One region of the Vreelandella neptunia genome, then DNA from elsewhere that is predicted to be linked to it. Evidence: predicted binding sites of a transcription regulator. Region 1 holds the regulator's gene; each other region holds the start of a gene.
What was found. The regulator PhoB, encoded in region 1, activates phosphate uptake and scavenging genes when phosphate is short. The targets are predictions, from matches to a motif close to TGTCATANNNNTGTCANA.

Region 1 (5,502 bases):
GGCGTTTCCTAAAGGCGGTGGTAGCAAGCGAGGAAGCAGGCTTCCTTCAGGGGCGATGACGCTGACGTGATGGCCGCCAGCGTGAAGATCGTTGGCAAATTCACAGCCGACCAGCCCCGCGCCAATAATCGCCACCCGTGCTGGGCCATGGCCTAGTGCCGAGTGAAAGTGGCGGTAGTCGTCTAAGTCGTTGATGGCGAAGCAGCGTGGGGCTACGCTGGGCTCAAGGCTGAAGGGCAACCGTGGTGCAGCGCCAGTGGCCAGCACCAGTGTGTCGTAGCCGAACACCCTGCCGTCTTCAAGAAGAACGGTTTGGTTATCCACATCCAGTTCGTCTACCTGGGTGTGGATAACCATCTGGGCATTTAGCTCTTCGCCTAGTTCAGCAGCGCTGCGCTGGGCTAATTTTTCGGGCTCGAGGCCCTTGGCGAAGCCGGTGGAGAGCAACGGCTTGCTGTAGTCATCGCCGCTGTCAGCGCTTACCAGCGTGATTGAGCGTTGGTCGCCCAATCGGCGTAACACCCGGGCAAGGCCAACCCCTGCCATGCCAGTGCCAATAATCACCAGCGCAGCGTGAGAGGACGTTTTCTGTGTTTGGGTGGCGGGCATGCAGACACCAAAAAAAGTTGCTAAAAAAGGGTGCGAAAAAAGAGGCGCTAAACCGAGTCGTTAAAAAAGTCGCTGAAACAAAAGCCTTTCAGTGCTCATGTTACACTAGCCAACCCGTTAATTGCCCTGGAGAACTCGGTGACGGCTGCTGCTTTTCGGCAAAATCCTCTATTTTCCCGCTGGCGCCCGATTGATGCGGCGCGGCCTGCGATGAGTGCTTCCTGGTGGCAGTGGGTCGCCTCCACCGACTCGTTAACCGCCCGCTTAATGGTCGCGGGTGGAGAGAAGCCGTTTCGAGTACGGTTGCTACATCAGGGCGTCGGCTGGCCGCGCCAGGATGAGGCTCAGGCGCTGGGCATTGGCGCCAAGCGCTACGCTTGGCTGCGGGAAGTGGCGCTGTGCTTGGATGAAACGCCGTGGGTAGTGGCTCGCTCGGTCGCCCCCCTCACGCAGCTAAAGGGCCAGCGTTTGGAGAGTTTGGGTGAGCGCTCGCTAGGCAGTTGGCTATTTCGACAGCCAGGTTTAGTTCGCGGGCCTTTGGAAGCGACGAAGCAACCCCCGCATTTTATTAGCGTGAATGGTATCGATGGGAGTTGTGCCTGGGGAAGGCGCTCCGTCTTTTATCACGGCGGCCTGTCGTTATTAGTGCAAGAGTATTTTTTGGGTGCGATGGCAGATGATCTTGGCCTGCCTTCGCGCTAGGCTAGCGCCTGCATCTTATTCTTCGTGAGGTAAGCATGGATCGTTCACTGTTGCGGCCGAAGGGATGGGCTCGCGTGGCAGATTTTTTACAGCTGATGCGCTTGAATCGGCCGATAGGCACATGGCTTTTGATGTGGCCGACGCTGTGGGCCCTTTGGGTGGCTGCGGAAGGTGTACCAGGACGAAATGTGCTGCTGATTTTTGTGGCCGGCGTTTATGTGATGCGTGCCGCGGGCTGCGTGGTCAATGACTATGCAGATCGCCACTTTGACGGGCATGTGAAACGCACAAAACATCGTCCGCTAGCGACAGGCCGTATCAGCGAAACCGAAGCCCAGCTACTGTTTATCGCCCTGGTGGCCGCTGCGTTTATTCTGGTACTACTGACCAACTGGTTTACGGTGCTGCTCTCGCTGGGCGGTGTGCTGCTGGCGATTATTTATCCGTTTATGAAGCGCTATACCCACTTTCCTCAGGTGGTGCTGGGCGCTGCGTTTTCTTGGGCGATTCCGATGGCGTTTGGCGCCGTGTTGGGCCACGTGCCGTTGGAGGCATGGCTGCTATTCTGCGCTAATGTATGCTGGACAGTGGCCTACGATACCCAGTACGCCATGGTCGATCGCGACGATGATTTAAAAATTGGCATTAAATCAACGGCCGTGCTGTTTGGAAATGCGGATCGTTTGATGATTGGCTTACTCCAGGTAGCCACCCTGGGATTGCTGGCCTGGGTAGGCTGGCGGGTTGGTTTAGGTGGTTTCTTCTGGCTAGGGCTTGCGGCAATGGCGGCGACTTTTCTGCATCAGCAGCGCTTGATTCGCGACCAGGAGCGGGATCCCTGCTTCCAGGCTTTTCTCAATAATCACTGGTCGGGACTGCTGATTTTTGCCGGTATTGCGCTAAGTTGGTGGCCTGTGGCTGGTTAATCGCGGCGGTTGTCATGTAACTGTCATCAAGTCATGGTGTTATCGTCACTGACATGTCATTGAACTGTTTATCTTTGAGCAAGTTTTCTTTGGACACCGTGAGGCTCTGGTATGACCGCCAAGACCGTTCTGATTGTCGATGATGAATCATCGATTCGCGAGATGATCGCGGTAGCGCTGGAAATGGCTGACTATCGCGTGCTCGAAGCGGATAACGCCCAGGATGCTCATGCTATGGTGGTCGACCACCAACCCGATTTACTGCTGCTGGACTGGATGATGCCCGGCACTAGTGGTATTGAGCTGGCAAGACGTTTAAAGCGCGAAGAAGCCACCGCCGAAATTCCCATTATTATGCTCACCGCCAAAGGCGAAGAGGATAATAAAATTCAAGGGCTTGAAGCTGGTGCAGATGACTATATCACCAAGCCTTTTTCTCCCCGGGAATTGGTGGCGCGACTAAAAGCGGTGCTGCGTCGTGCGACGCCACGTGGCGTTGAAGATCCCATTGAGATTAACGGCCTGCTGCTTGATCCGGTGAGCCACCGGGTCAGCGCCCACGGCAAAGCGCTGGAAATGGGCCCTACCGAGTACCGGCTGCTACAGTTTTTTATGACCCACCAAGAGCGCGCTTACACACGCAGCCAGCTGCTTGACCAAGTGTGGGGGGGGAATGTGTATGTCGAAGAGCGCACAGTTGATGTGCATATTCGCCGTTTGCGTAAAGCCCTGGGCGAGGTGCATCAAAACCTGATTCAAACGGTTCGGGGTACCGGTTACCGTTTCTCTGCACGGGTGTAAATGTGCGTTTATGGAGTCGTGAGCTGTGGCGAATAGCGTGGCTGGCCACGCTGGGCACCTGCTTAGGCTGGCTGTTGGGTTCGGCCGGGCTGGGGCTCGCGGCAGGGCTTGCGCTATGCCTGTTTTACCACCTACGACAGTTGCGCGAGCTTTACCTGTGGCTCACGCTTAACCCTCACGATGAACCCCCTGCCGCCAGTGGAATGTGGGGCGAGCTATTCGATCGTTTATACCGCTATCAAAAAAGCCAGCGCATTACCCAAAGCCGTCTGCGCGCTACTCTGGCGCGTATTCAAGAGTCGTCTGAAGCGATGCGTGACAGCGTGGTTATGCTTGACCGCCACGGCGACCTGGAGTGGTGGAACAGTGCTGCTACCGCCATGCTGGGGCTACAAACGGCCCATGATCGTGGTCAACACATTACTAACCTGCTGCGCGACCCAAGCTTTATCAGCTACTTTAATGCGCGTAATTACAGTGAGCCGTTAACGCTCACTTCGCCGATTGATGAACGGCGAATCCTGCAATATCAAATTACTCTCTATGGTGACGACGAACGCTTGGTGATGGCGCGCGATATCACCCGCTTGCATCGCCTAGAGCAGATGCGGCGCGACTTTGTCGCCAACGTCTCCCACGAGCTGCGCACCCCTCTGACCGTTCTATCAGGTTATTTGGAAACCTACAGTGATATCGCCGATCAGCTTCCGCCGCGATTGGGTCGCAGTGTCCAGCAAATGCAGGAGCAGACCCAGCGGATGCAGAATCTGGTCAACGATTTATTGCTGCTCTCGCGTTTGGAGATTGACCAAGGTGGGCAAGATCATCATCCGCTGTCACTTGAGCCTTTACTGCAAAGCGTGTGTGCTGACGCACTAGCCTTATCGCATCAACGCCATACCATCACCGTCGCACTTGAGAGCGATGCGCGGCTGCTAGGCAGTGAGCAGGAAATTCGTAGCGCCGTCTCTAACCTTGCCTTTAATGCGGTTCGCTACACACCAGCAGGCAGCCAAATCACCCTGCGCTGGAAAGCTAGCGCTACTGGCGGTGGCTGTATTGATGTGGAAGATAACGGAGAGGGGATTGATCCTGTGCATATTCCCCGCTTAACCGAACGCTTTTACCGAGTCGATAAGGGGCGCAGTACTGCAACGGGCGGCACAGGTTTAGGCTTAGCCATCGTTAAGCACGTACTGTTGCGTCATGATGCGCAACTGCAAATTGAATCCCTCCCCGGTAAAGGGGCGTTGTTTCGCTGCGCCTTCCCCCCCTCGCGTCTTGTTTGATGTAGCCAAATGTTCCGCCGCACAATATTTGTAGAAGTGTGCAATATTGGCATGCAAGATTGGTAAAACCTTGCTCATGTGTCATTTCTACACAGTTTTTAGCGTCATATTTTAGCTGGGTAGATTTTTGAAAATGCTTTCAAGTTGAATTCAAGTTATTGATTTTTGATGTTTTTATTTTATTTTATGTTTTTTTGGCATACCGAATGCAGCAATAAAGTTAAGAAAGACGACCGCAGGAAATGCTGGCTACTGGTTAGCCCTTCTTTCTTGACTAAGCGGTAACAAACAGCGATCGGAGGTGGAATATGATGTCCAAGGAATTTCTCAAGAAAGCTGGCATTCTAGGTGTTTCTTTTGGTCTGATGGCAAGTCCATTAGCTTTTGCACAAACCGATGAAAATTCGGCGATTGACGAAAATCAGGGTATTACAGCTGATGAGCAGCCAATGGATCCACAAGGTGTAGGCAGCTCAAACAGCAATGATACAGATATGACGAATGATTTAACCCATGACGAAGGCGATGACGTTAGCGACATGGATCCTCAATCAAGCAGCCACTCAGATGATGCTGAGTATGGCGAAGATGAGCTTGTTGAAGAAAATAGCGGTAGCTAATTATTGGTGATTTTTTAGATATCATTGAATGCTTTTTCATCGGATGAAGAAGCGATCAACAGGATGTTATACAGGCAAGGATGCTCTTAGATTCAAGGATGAATCAATAGGAAATCAAAATGTTAGTCAGGGTAAATTCCAAGGTTGGAGTCCCGCACAAGGAGTGGAAGCTAGCGTTAGTCATTACCTATAACCAATTCTGATATCGGGCTCCGCTAAGCGGGGCCTAATTTTTTGCTGCCTACTTTTTCAATCTATATTTTTCCCTCCCCCTCTGCTTTGTACTTTTTCTTGTTTTCTCCCTAAAAACTATACTGCTGCCTTTTGATACGAGGCGTATTTGCATGCGCTTTTAAGGCGGACGTTGAGTAGTGTGTCATAAAGGCACAGACAATTTTGCGCATGTGTCATTAGTGCACATTTAATTAGCGCGCTTTTGTTTACAGCGATGTATTATTGCGCACAATATATTTAAAATAAGTAATTGATTTTATTGTTATTAATTGAATTAAGATCGGTTTTGGCATTTTAAGTGCAAGCTTAAGGTAGTGAAGC
Region 2 (5,502 bases), 660 kb from region 1:
CAGGCGTTGCCAGTATCGTTAATCGCCATTCCCTCAATCTTGTCCACCACAAAGCCGTTGTAGCTGGCTAGGTCGGGAATCAGGTCGCGTACTAGCTGTTTCTCAACCACCGGCAGCTCACCGCCCAGCGGGGCGGGTTCCAAGCCATCCAGTGCAATGCGGGTCACTTGCTTGACCTTCGCCTCGGCGCCGATTTGGTTGTCGCGCTCGATCAGATACAGCCAATCGCCATGGGCGGTGATTTCGGAGAGGCCAATCCAACCCTGTTCCACGTTATCCAGCGGGTAATGAACAGCGCCCCACTCGCCACTGTCGATATCAAAACGCAGTAGCTTGACCATGCCTTCGGGGTCATCCTTCCACGGGCGCTGCACCGCCAGCCAGAGCTGATTATCAATCCGCGTAACGCCTTCTAATCCCCACTTCAATGCCTGTTGAGCGAGCACCTCGGGCAGTTCAATTCCTTGGATAATCTCGCCGTCGGAACCCACATGATAAAGGGTGTTGGCAAGGCCTTTGTCGTTACCTTCGGAAGCGACCCAGAAGCCACCTTCACCATCGGTGGTAATGCCTTCCATATCCAGCCCTAGCGCAGGCTCACCGTTGCGGGTCACGTCCAGCGCTGCCGTAATCCGCGCCGGGGAGGCTGAGGGGTCGATGGTAAAGATGCGCGGCTGGGCGCTGTAGAAGCTGTCGTTGACCGCATAAAGTACGTCGTCAGCGGCGACCAAACCGGAAAGTGCGCCCCAGCCTATCAGTTCATCGGCGCCCGCCGAGGTCAGGGTGGGATAGACCGCTGGCGCATCCTGATATTGATAAATCATGACATGGGCGCGGGGGCCGCCGTCTTCGCCCAGATCCCCTTCATTGGCGGTGGCTAACAGGCCACGGCTGGGAATCGCCACGGCGCCTTCGGGAGACAGGCCCGAGGGCAGTAGCTGGGTGAGCTGCGGTTCGGCCAGGTTGCTAACGTCATAAACGCCCACGAGCGAGCCGCGCTCGGAAAGCAGGAAGACATAGGGCGTATCTTCGAACACCGCAAACTCCATCCCCTCCGGCTCGCTGCCTTTGGCATCCGAACGCTTATCGGGGTAGTGACCCGCTTCAATCACCGCGCGCTCGAATGAAGTACCTGACTCGTATACCACCTCGCCGCGCTTGTTGAAGATTGTCCAGCCGCGCGCGCCGCCATCCATATCGCCTTCGTTGGCAATAGCGAAGTGGTCGTCGTCGATCCACTGCAAAGCGTCCGGCTCACGCAGGCGCTCGGCTTGCTGCTCGTCGAAAATCAGCGCACCGTCATCGCTGGCGTCAATGCCGTCCAGGTCAACAGTCCCGGCACTGAAATCCGCCACCACCTTTCCTGCGTAGTCGAGCACCACAAGGTGGTTGTTCTCCTGGACGGTGACGACGGTCTCACCCAGGGTGTTGATATCGACAAACTCCGGCTCGGGATCCTCGGGGGCGATCTCGGCGAGCCCGGTTACGTCGGCGTAGAGCAGGCTGTCGCAGTTAATCAGCCCTTCTGCATTGATCCTCACCAGTGCCACGGAACCGCCGGGCATCTGCGGTACACGTCCATCGCCGGCCTCTTCGTCGCGTTCGTTCTCAATGGCGACAGCGACAAAGCGCCCATCGGGTGCCACAGCGGAAGCCACACTATCGGGCTGCCCGTTCAGCGGGCAGGAGGAGAGTATCTCGCCACTGGTTAAATCGACCGTGCGCAACTCACCGGAAGGTTCGCTGTAGGAAGCCGATGTATTCACTCCGACATAGGCAATATTGCCGAGCACCGATACGGCCGTAGGCTCGCCGTCCATAACGATATTACCCAGCGGTTGCGGATGAGCCGGGTCGCTGATATCGATGCGCCCGATCACGCCCAGCGGGCTATCGGTATACACCAACGTCATGCCATCACCGGAGGCAGCAATGATTTCAGGCGCGGTCTCGCGTGTACGATCTTCGCCCTCGGCCATATTATCGGGAACCGCGAAGCTGGCGATGCGGTTGAAATATTTATCTGCCGCACCTGCCGCTTGCGTGGCGACCAGCATAGCAGCCAGCGCCAACAGTATTGGTCTGCGTTTGAGTATCATGATTGAGTTAATCCCTTGCTTAAGCTTCAGAAACGACTGACTGATTAGGTTATGAAACTTGCTTTGTCCGATTAACTATCCAACACCATGACGATGTCAGGCTTATGACACTCACTGGCTAAGTTAGCACCGCTGGCTATCGGCACACCTCAGCGCTAAACGCGGGTTGCCGCGAAAATGTTAGATGGATAAGTAGTGAAGGAAAATATAGGGGAAAAGGGAAGCGGGAAAATCGATAGGTTAAAGGAGACTTTAGAACGAAAGCAGCCAGTCAGTTAGCCCTGACTGGCTGCTTTTAGCTAGTTTTGGTTGCTAGCTTGTTTCTATACATACGCGCGATAGCGTTTTACTCGTCGCCTGCCATCTGCATTTGACGCTGCATATAATTCTGGATACCCACCTTGTCGATCAAACCAAGTTCCGTTTCGATGTGGTCGATATGGTCTTCTTCATCAGCAAGCAGGTCACGCAGCATATCGCGAGTCACGTAATCTTTAACGCTCTCGCAATAGGTGATCGCTTCAATGTAGTCGTTGCGGCCATCGTGCTCGATTTTTAGATCGCTTTCGAGCATCTCTTTGACGTTTTCACCGATATGCAGCTTGCCCAGGTCTTGCAGGTTGGGAATGCCTTCCAGGAATAGAATGCGCTCGATGATCTTGTCAGCGTGCTGCATCTCTTCGATGGACTCATCATATTCCCACTTGGCGAGTGCTTTTAGGCCCCAGTCTTTGTACATCTTGGCGTGCAAAAAGTACTGATTGATCGCAACGAGTTCGTTGCCGAGCGCCTTATTGAGATGCTCAATAACTTTCGTATCACCTTTCATAACGTCACCTTTTCTACTGTAATGCTGATGTTTAATCTAGTTTAGACAATACGATCAAGCAGTTACGTTTGGAGAGAAGTATAGACGTGCATAGCTATACTCCCAGCTTTCCTGAGAGTATAGATAAGGTGTTTAAAAGTTCAAGCAAATCATATATTTGCTAAAGATAACCCTAACAATAGTGATTCGCGTCACACGGCGTAGGCAAGCCCCATATCGGCTTCTTGGCGTGCTTCCTGAACGGCATCGCGGGTAATTGATTTAGCGAAGCACGCGCACTTACCGCACTGCGTTGCGCAGCCGGTTGCCTCGCGTACTTCTCGCCAACTGCGCGCTCCGTCGCTAACGTGCTGGCGAATCTGATGATCGGTTACTCCCTTGCACACGCAAACGTACATGGCGACACCTCATAAAAGTCATGAGATGAATGTAAATGATTCGCATACATCTTATCAAGTAGAAATGACTGCTTTTTGCTATCCATTCGTCTTAATAAGCAAGAGCAGCAAAATAACGTACTGGCGTAAAAGCACTTTTTACCCCATGCCAGCTGAAATTATTTTTTCGGCAAAACCACCGTTTGCGTGTTGGAAGCAATATCCGGCCAGCTACGTCGCTGTTGATCAAACAGCACCCATAAGTAGCCCAAACCAAATGCCAGTAGCGAGAGCCACGCCACCGCGCAGCGGATAAGGCACTGCTTCAAGCTCAGTGAATACCCGTCTACCGTTTGCACCCGTAAACGCCACGCCTGCATCCCCAAGGTCATCCCCCCGCGCGACCAGGAGAAAACAAAAAACAGCGTGACAAAAAACACCAGCAAGAGCTGCAAACTCAAAACATCGCTGGCCGTCGTGCCAATCTCTTCGGGCTGTTGACCAAGCACATAGCGGAAAAACAGCATATGCACGACGGTCACCGCAATCCAAATCGCGGTGACCAAAAAGCCGTCATACAGCATGGCACCCAGTCGTCGGCCAAGGCCGGCGGGCCATACGCTGTCCAACTGGGTAAAGCGTCGTGTTTGCATAGTTCTCTCGTGGTTTCTGGCTGTTTCTGGGCGATAAGAGGCAGAGCTGGCTAACCATGGCGGTATTAACCATTGCGACGTAGAAAGTAGATCCCGACCCCGGCGCAGGCCAGAGTCGGCACCAGTACGGCCCAGACGGGTGAAAAGCCAAATATCGTCGAGGCGGGCGCCAATAGATCCTGAACGTACTTAAAGCTCAGCCCGGTGATAACGCCGTAAAACACCCGTGTGCCAGCAGCCACGGTGCGCAGCGGGCCAAATACAAAGGAGGCGGCAATCAGCACCAGCGAGCCCATGGTGAGCGGCATCAGCATCTTCTGCCAAAAATACAGCAACGCCTGATCATTCTGTAGGTTCTGCTCTTCAAGGAACTGGGCATAGGCCCAAAGCTCGCTGGGCGCCTGACTCTCAATATCGCGCAGCAGCCTCTCTAGCTGGGTGGGGGTGAAAGAGGTGTCCCAACCCATGCTTGCCGTCTGGTCAGACTCGGTATGGTCGGCGAAAATGCGCGTGGTAGCGACGTTTTCCAAACGCCAGGCATCGTCTTCCCAGCGTGCGCGCTGAGCGTAAGTGGCTTCGACTAGCTGACGGTCATCAAAGCGATAGCGGGTTAAATCGAGCACTACATCATCGGCACGAATCGCCCCAAAACGGTAGACGCTGTCGCCCTCGATCTGCCAGCCGCTGCGACTGGTCAGCATGGCGCCTTCCCCCTGGAGTTTTTCCAGCCGCCACGCCTCGGCATACTGCTCGGTGCGCGGGCTGACATACTCGGCGACTAACAGCACTACAACGACCACCACCAGCACTGGCTTCATCACCCCCCATACAATGCGCGCCAGGGAACGCCCAGCGGCGCGCATAACGGTGAGCTCATTGCTGGAGGCCATGCTGCCTAAACCAATCAGAGCGCCAATCAATACCGCCACAGGGGCGTATTGATAGAATCGCCAAGGCGTGCGCATTAGCAAGTAAAGCAGTGCATCGAAGGCGGTATAGCCCGCCTGCACATCGCCTAAATCATCGATATAGGCGATGGTAATATCCAACCCCAGCAGCACGAACTGAACGACAACAATGGCCGCCAGCACGTTGCGGGCAATATAACGATCGAGACGATCAAGCAGCATTAGCGCATCCCCTTGCGTTGCGAGCGCCATAGCAATAATAGACCCAGGCCTAAAAACAGCCCATGTACGGGCCACACACCCAGCGTGGTGGGCCAAGTGCCACTGCCAATCGCATCGACAACCGCGAGCAGCAGACTGAGATAGGCGACGTATAAAAATACCGCGGGCAGCAGTTTACCAAAGCGCCCCTGGCGGGGATTAACCCGGGAAAGCGGCTGCGCCATCAAGGCCAGCACAAACACCATAAGCGGGAGTCCTGCCCGCCACTGCCACTGTGCTTGGGCACGGGGGCTTGGATTATTCCACAGCGCAGGCGTGGTGGCGTATTCCAATGAATCCAGCTCCTGCCGATCGCGATTCAACCCCAGTCGCAACGTATAGCGCTCAAACGTTAGCCGCTCAGCACTCTTATCG
Region 3 (5,502 bases), 860 kb from region 1:
CCGAACACACGCTCTACGTTGGCATAGCCGAAGTGGTCGTTGGCATTGTGCTCAAACTTGATACGCCGCTGCATGATCAGGCCAATGCCCATAATCACCAGACCCAGCAGAATTGACAGCAGCAAGCTCTGATTAAAGGTTAGATCCAGCCCCACGTGGGACAACCCTTTGGTCAGCGTGACCATCGAGACGATGAAACCTACCAGAAACACATAGCCGGGTACGTAGCGTTTGGCAGCCGTGAATGGGTTGGCGTCCTCGAAAATCAGGTGGTGTACCGATTTAAACAGCACGAAACCGATGGTGCCTGCCAACAAGGGGGAGACCACCCAACTGGCGGCAATCTTGCCTACCGCGCCCCAGTCCACGGTGGCAGGGCCTAACCCTGCCACCGCAAAGCCGACGATCGCACCGACAATCGAGTGCGTCGTGGAAACCGGCCAGCCTTTCATGGAGGCCACTAGCAACCATGTTCCCGCCGCCAGCAGTGCTGCCAGCATGCCGTAGACAAGCAATTGCGGGTCACCCTGTAGCAGCTCGGGGTCGATGATACCTTTACGAATCGTATTGGTAACTTCGCCACCGGCTAGCCAAGCACCCAGGAATTCAAAAATGACCGCAATCAGGATGGCCTGCTTGATAGTGATCGCTTTCGACCCTACCGAGGTTCCCATGGCATTGGCGACGTCGTTGGCGCCAACGCCCCAGGCCATGAAAAAACCAAACAAACAGGCCAGGATGATAAAAATTTCACCGTGCTGGGCAATAATCAGCATGAAAGTCCCCTTAGCGGGCAGTCAGGATCTGCAGACGGCTACCCACGCGCTCGGCGCGGTCGGATAGTTCGCCAACCCATTCAATGATCTTGTAAAGAAAGATCACATCCACTGGTGGTAGCTGGCTTTCAAGCGAAAACAGCTGGCGGCGAATGGTGATTTGCTGGTCGTCGGCTTGGTGTTCGAGGGTGTGCAGCTCACGGATCATCTTCTGCATCACATCCGAGACGTTTTTGCCAAAGCCGGACTCAAGTAGATCCTTGAGCTCTTCCAGCGCTTGACGCGCTTGTGCCACGCAAGCAACGCTGGTTCGGATGTAGTTGCGCATTGGCTCGGCCAATTCATCCGGCACGCGCATTTTACGTCCCAGCATAATGCCGGTAATGTCACGCACCTTGTTGGCGATCTTGTCTTGTACGCTGATCAGATCAAGCAGATCAGAGCGCGACACCGGAAGAAACATGGTGTTGGGCAGGTTCAGACGCAGCTCTGTTTTAAGCGTATCGGCGTCATGCTCTAAACGGGTGACGTTTTCGCGCAGCTCAGCTGCTTTGTCCCAGTCATCAGCCAGGGTCGCTTCAAAAAACGGCAACAGCTGATCGGCACACTCATTCGCCTTGACGATATGGGCCAATAGCGGCTGGAATGGCGAGCGGCCAAACATCGAAGAAAAAGGATTGGAGGTAACCATAATGCCTTTTAGCCTATTTTCGGGGAGCCGGGAAATGGCGGCGCCAGTATAAAGAGTGCGCCCGCCGCCGTCATGAAAAGTTCACAAATGTAATCAAATATTCATCTAAATGTCACGATAACGAGGTGGCGAGCATCATGAAAAGCCCAAACCCCATGGAAGTGGAACTTAAGCTGGCCCTTGCCCCCACAGGCCCTGCGGCGCTTACTCAACACCCGTATCTCGCTTCCCACGCCGCTCATAAACAATCGCTGACCAATACCTACTTTGATACCCCTCAGGGTGATTTGGCCAAGGCTCGCATTGCGCTGCGTCTTCGCCAAGTAGACGGCCAGGTGCTGCAAACGGTAAAAACCGCAGGCCAGGGTGGTGGCGGTCTTTCCCAGCGCGAAGAGTGGGAGTGGCAGGTGGCTGGCCCGCAGTTGGATCTCGCTTCCATTGCCAAACTCCCTCCTTTTCAAGGCGAGCTTAGCGGCGTGCTAGATGCCCTCGTTCCCCAACTCAGCACCGATTTCACACGGCATAGCTGGCAGCTAAAAGAGGGCGTACAAGGTCAGGAGAGCCATATCGAGCTGGTATTGGATGAAGGCGAAATTATTAGCGGTGGCTACCGCACGCCGATACGCGAAGCAGAGCTCGAATTAAAAGGCGGCGAGCCTGAAGCACTGTGGGCGCTGGCATTAACCCTGGCTGAACAGGTGCCGCTACGGCCCTCGGACAGTAGCAAAGCGGCCCGTGGTAACGCGCTTAGCACCCGACACTGGCCTCTCCCCGAAGCGCACTCCCCGGCGGAGTGGCTCCACCGTGCCACGCTGGCGCTGGACGCCTACCACGACAGCCAACAAGCCAGTTTTCTAAACGATGCTCAGCAGGCGCTGGCCACCCTCGCCGAGCACCCCGAACTGGATGCCACCGCACGCGCTTATGCTCAGGCGCTTTCTGGCGCGCTCGATGCGCACGGCCAGCCCAAGGAGGCCTACGGTAAAGCGGCATTGGCACTCGCCCATCGCTTGGCGTACCAAACCGCGCTACGCTAGCGTTTAACACCCTTTTTAGAACAGCATTGAGGCTCACTTCAGGATGATGCGATGAATTTTCACCCAACACCCGGTGCAGAAGGCCTACGCACCCGCCTATTTCATATCATCTTTGAGTCTGACACGCCGGGGGCAAAAGCGTTTGATATCGCCTTGATCGTGGCCATTCTGATGAGTGTCACGGTCATAATGTTGGACAGTATCAAGAGTTATGACGAACGCTATGGTGAAGTGTTTTTCTACCTTGAATGGACGTTTACGCTGCTTTTCACCATTGAACTGGCGCTACGTATCTACTGCCTGGAAAAGCCAACGCTCTATTTAAGAAGCTTTTACGGGATCGTCGATCTGATTGCCGTGCTGCCCACATGGCTAGTGCTTTTGGTACCCGGTGCCCACGGACTGGTGATTGTTCGTCTGCTGCGGGTACTGCGTATTTTTCGTATTCTGCGCCTGATGGAGTTTGTCGGCGAAGCGCGACTGCTGCTGGATGCACTCAAACGGAGTCTGCGTCAGATTCTGCTATTCTTTAGCGCCATCTTGATGGTCATCACGCTTTTCGCAGCCTTGATGTACACCATAGAGTCTCCCGAGGCGGGCTTTACCAGTATTCCCATGTCCATGTACTGGGCTATCGTCAGCATGACCACCGTCGGCTACGGCGACATTGTGCCTGCTACCTCGCTGGGCAAATCCATTACCGTGATTCTGATGCTGCTCGGCTACTCAATCATTGCCGTGCCTACGGGGGTATTCTCCGCTCAGGTGATTCGCTCGATCCGTGAAGAGCGTTACTCAGAAGAAGCCTGCCCCGGCTGCGGTCACGAACGCCATGAAAAACGCGCCCGCTACTGCCTGCGCTGCGGCACTTGGTTAGACGAAGACAGCGAAGACCCGCGCAAAAAAGACGTCGACAAAAATGCGCCCCAGGACAGCTAAACTAGATAGCCAAACCAGGGGCGCGGAACGGAGTAGTTACTTAATCGATCACTCCACTTCGTGCGGGGCTTCCCAGGCGTCTAACTCAGCCTCGCTCCAGGCGCCATAGGTAGCGTTGGGGAACACGATCCAGTCGTTGCCAAAACGCTCGGCATTCTCTTCCACAAGCGCATGCTGCTGGTCAAGGTCGGCGCCCGCGAAGTCACCTGCGAAATCGTGAAGGGAATCACCCAGCTGCATCACCAGCGTGTGGTTATCCACCACTTCCGCGCGGCGCTCCGCCTTGGCAGGCCCCAGCAACATCACGCTCTGTTCAGAGACCTGGGGCAGCTCTAGCGCTTCCAAGGTGGCGATAGTGTCGGCCTCGTTCTCCTGGTAGCGATCAGAGACATAAAAAATGGCCACGCCCTGCTCATCCGCGTAATCCAGGAACGCTTTAGCCCCCGGCATTAAACGCGGCTCGCCTTCACGTTCCCAATGCTTCCATGTATCCCAGGTGGTGTAGTCGTGGCATGCCTGCATGTCGCGAACCAACAGCGGGCTATTGTCCAGCACCGTTTCATCCAGGTCGGTAATGATCGCCAAGTCGTCACTGCCGCCATGCGCCTCAATCTGATCTTCAAGCCGGTAGGTGGCGAGGGCAAAACCCTGACGCTGCAGAGCAGCGGCTTCAGCAGACTGCTGTTGATAGCGCAGGCCCATTGCATAGGCTTCCTGGGCACACATTTCTGCGTCATCGCTATCCGCGTGGCTGGTCAGCGGTAAAGCGGCAAGGCTGGCTAGGGCTGCAAGGGTGCAGAGGCGAGAAGGGAATGGCATCGTCATTGAATGATCTCCTGGGCTGGGCAATCTCAAAAAGACGAGGCGATTCCTCGCCTTAAAGGATCACGATTTATTATCGAAAAGAACCGTTAGGATCATATTTTATTTTCATTGAACAATCAAATAACTAAAACGTCAGAAAATCCCCCGTTCGCTAATACTAGGAACCGGGGATTTGCCTTGAAGTGTGCTTTTAAACGACGAAAGGAGAGATATCGCCGCGCCCTTCGCGGATGATTTTCGGCGGCAGTTCGCGCAGGTCGATGACGCTGGTGGGGTCTAAATGGCAGGCGCCGCCGTCGATAATCGCATCCAGGTGGGCGCCAAAACGTTCGCGGATCTCTTCCGGATCGTTCATGGGCAGGTCATCGCCTACCGGAATCAACGTTACGCTCATCAACGGCTCGCCTAAGGCGGCCAGTAACGCGTGGGTAATGCGATGATCCGGTACACGCACGCCAATGGAGCGACGCTTGGGATGCAGCAGCAGGCGCGGTACTTCTGATGTAGCATCCAGAATATAGGTGTAAGGGCCTGGGGTATGGGCTTTCAGCAACCGGAACACATCGTTATCCACCTTGGCGTAGGTGCCAATTTCCGAAAGATCTGAGCACACCAGGGTGAAGTTGTGCTTGTCGTCCAGCGAACGTATCCACTTAATCTTCTCAATGGCTTTTTTCTCACCCAGGTGGCAGCCAAGGGCATAGCCAGAATCGGTGGGGTACGCGACCACACCGCCTTTACGAATGATCGCAATCGCCTGGTCGATGAGGCGTTTCTGGGGGTTTTCCGGGTGAATCTGAAAATATTGACTCATTACTTACTCCTATCCGTAGGCATTATTCATACAGCATAGCTTAAGCGCTAAGCGAATCATTCCGCTTCCAGCCTACCTGGCGGAGCATCGCGCAGGTGAACCAACCGGGGATGCTGCCATATGGGTGGCGCCGCCGTGCGCGGCACTAGGCTCATGCTACCGGGGGCCACATGACTGCCAGGGAAGTGAAAATCGCTGCCCATGGAGGCGTAAAGGTCGCGCTCCACTAGCTGACGCGCCAGGTCGCGGGTGCTATCTGGGTTCTGCTGGCCGCTGACCAGTTCGACCGCTTGGCCGCCCGCCGCCTGGAAGGTATCCATCAACAGGCCACGCTTACGCCGGGTTAAGCCGTGGCGCAGTGGATGGGCAATGACCGCGACGCCTCCGGAATCGACAATCCAGCCCACCGCTTCGCTGATT

Region 2: SR894_RS02330 (esterase-like activity of phytase family protein) is a predicted target of PhoB. The motif match lies at 2,192-2,209, and genes of this name have one in related genera.
Region 3: SR894_RS03245 (CYTH domain-containing protein) is a predicted target of PhoB. The motif match lies at 1,567-1,584, and genes of this name have one in related genera.

The regions. Positions count from the first base shown of each region.
Region 1 covers NZ_CP140255.1:4,768,343-4,773,844, reverse strand. Annotated here, with positions in the region: gene SR894_RS22065 (NAD(P)/FAD-dependent oxidoreductase) at 1-609, opposite strand, end outside; gene SR894_RS22060 (chorismate--pyruvate lyase family protein) at 748-1,311, shown strand; gene ubiA (4-hydroxybenzoate octaprenyltransferase) at 1,347-2,237, shown strand; gene phoB (phosphate regulon transcriptional regulator PhoB) at 2,349-3,038, shown strand; gene phoR (phosphate regulon sensor histidine kinase PhoR) at 3,041-4,327, shown strand; gene SR894_RS22040 (hypothetical protein) at 4,636-4,947, shown strand.
Region 2 covers NZ_CP140255.1:474,313-479,814, reverse strand. Annotated here, with positions in the region: gene SR894_RS02330 (esterase-like activity of phytase family protein) at 1-2,099, opposite strand, end outside; gene bfr (bacterioferritin) at 2,446-2,928, opposite strand; gene SR894_RS02320 ((2Fe-2S)-binding protein) at 3,120-3,326, opposite strand; gene SR894_RS02315 (RDD family protein) at 3,485-3,958, opposite strand; gene lptG (LPS export ABC transporter permease LptG) at 4,024-5,088, opposite strand; gene lptF (LPS export ABC transporter permease LptF) at 5,088-5,502, opposite strand, start outside.
Region 3 covers NZ_CP140255.1:680,522-686,023, reverse strand. Annotated here, with positions in the region: gene SR894_RS03255 (inorganic phosphate transporter) at 1-776, opposite strand, end outside; gene SR894_RS03250 (TIGR00153 family protein) at 787-1,467, opposite strand; gene SR894_RS03245 (CYTH domain-containing protein) at 1,605-2,504, shown strand; gene SR894_RS03240 (ion transporter) at 2,556-3,443, shown strand; gene SR894_RS03235 (5'-nucleotidase, lipoprotein e(P4) family) at 3,492-4,268, opposite strand; gene SR894_RS03230 (L-threonylcarbamoyladenylate synthase) at 4,459-5,082, opposite strand; gene SR894_RS03225 (PHP domain-containing protein) at 5,139-5,502, opposite strand, start outside.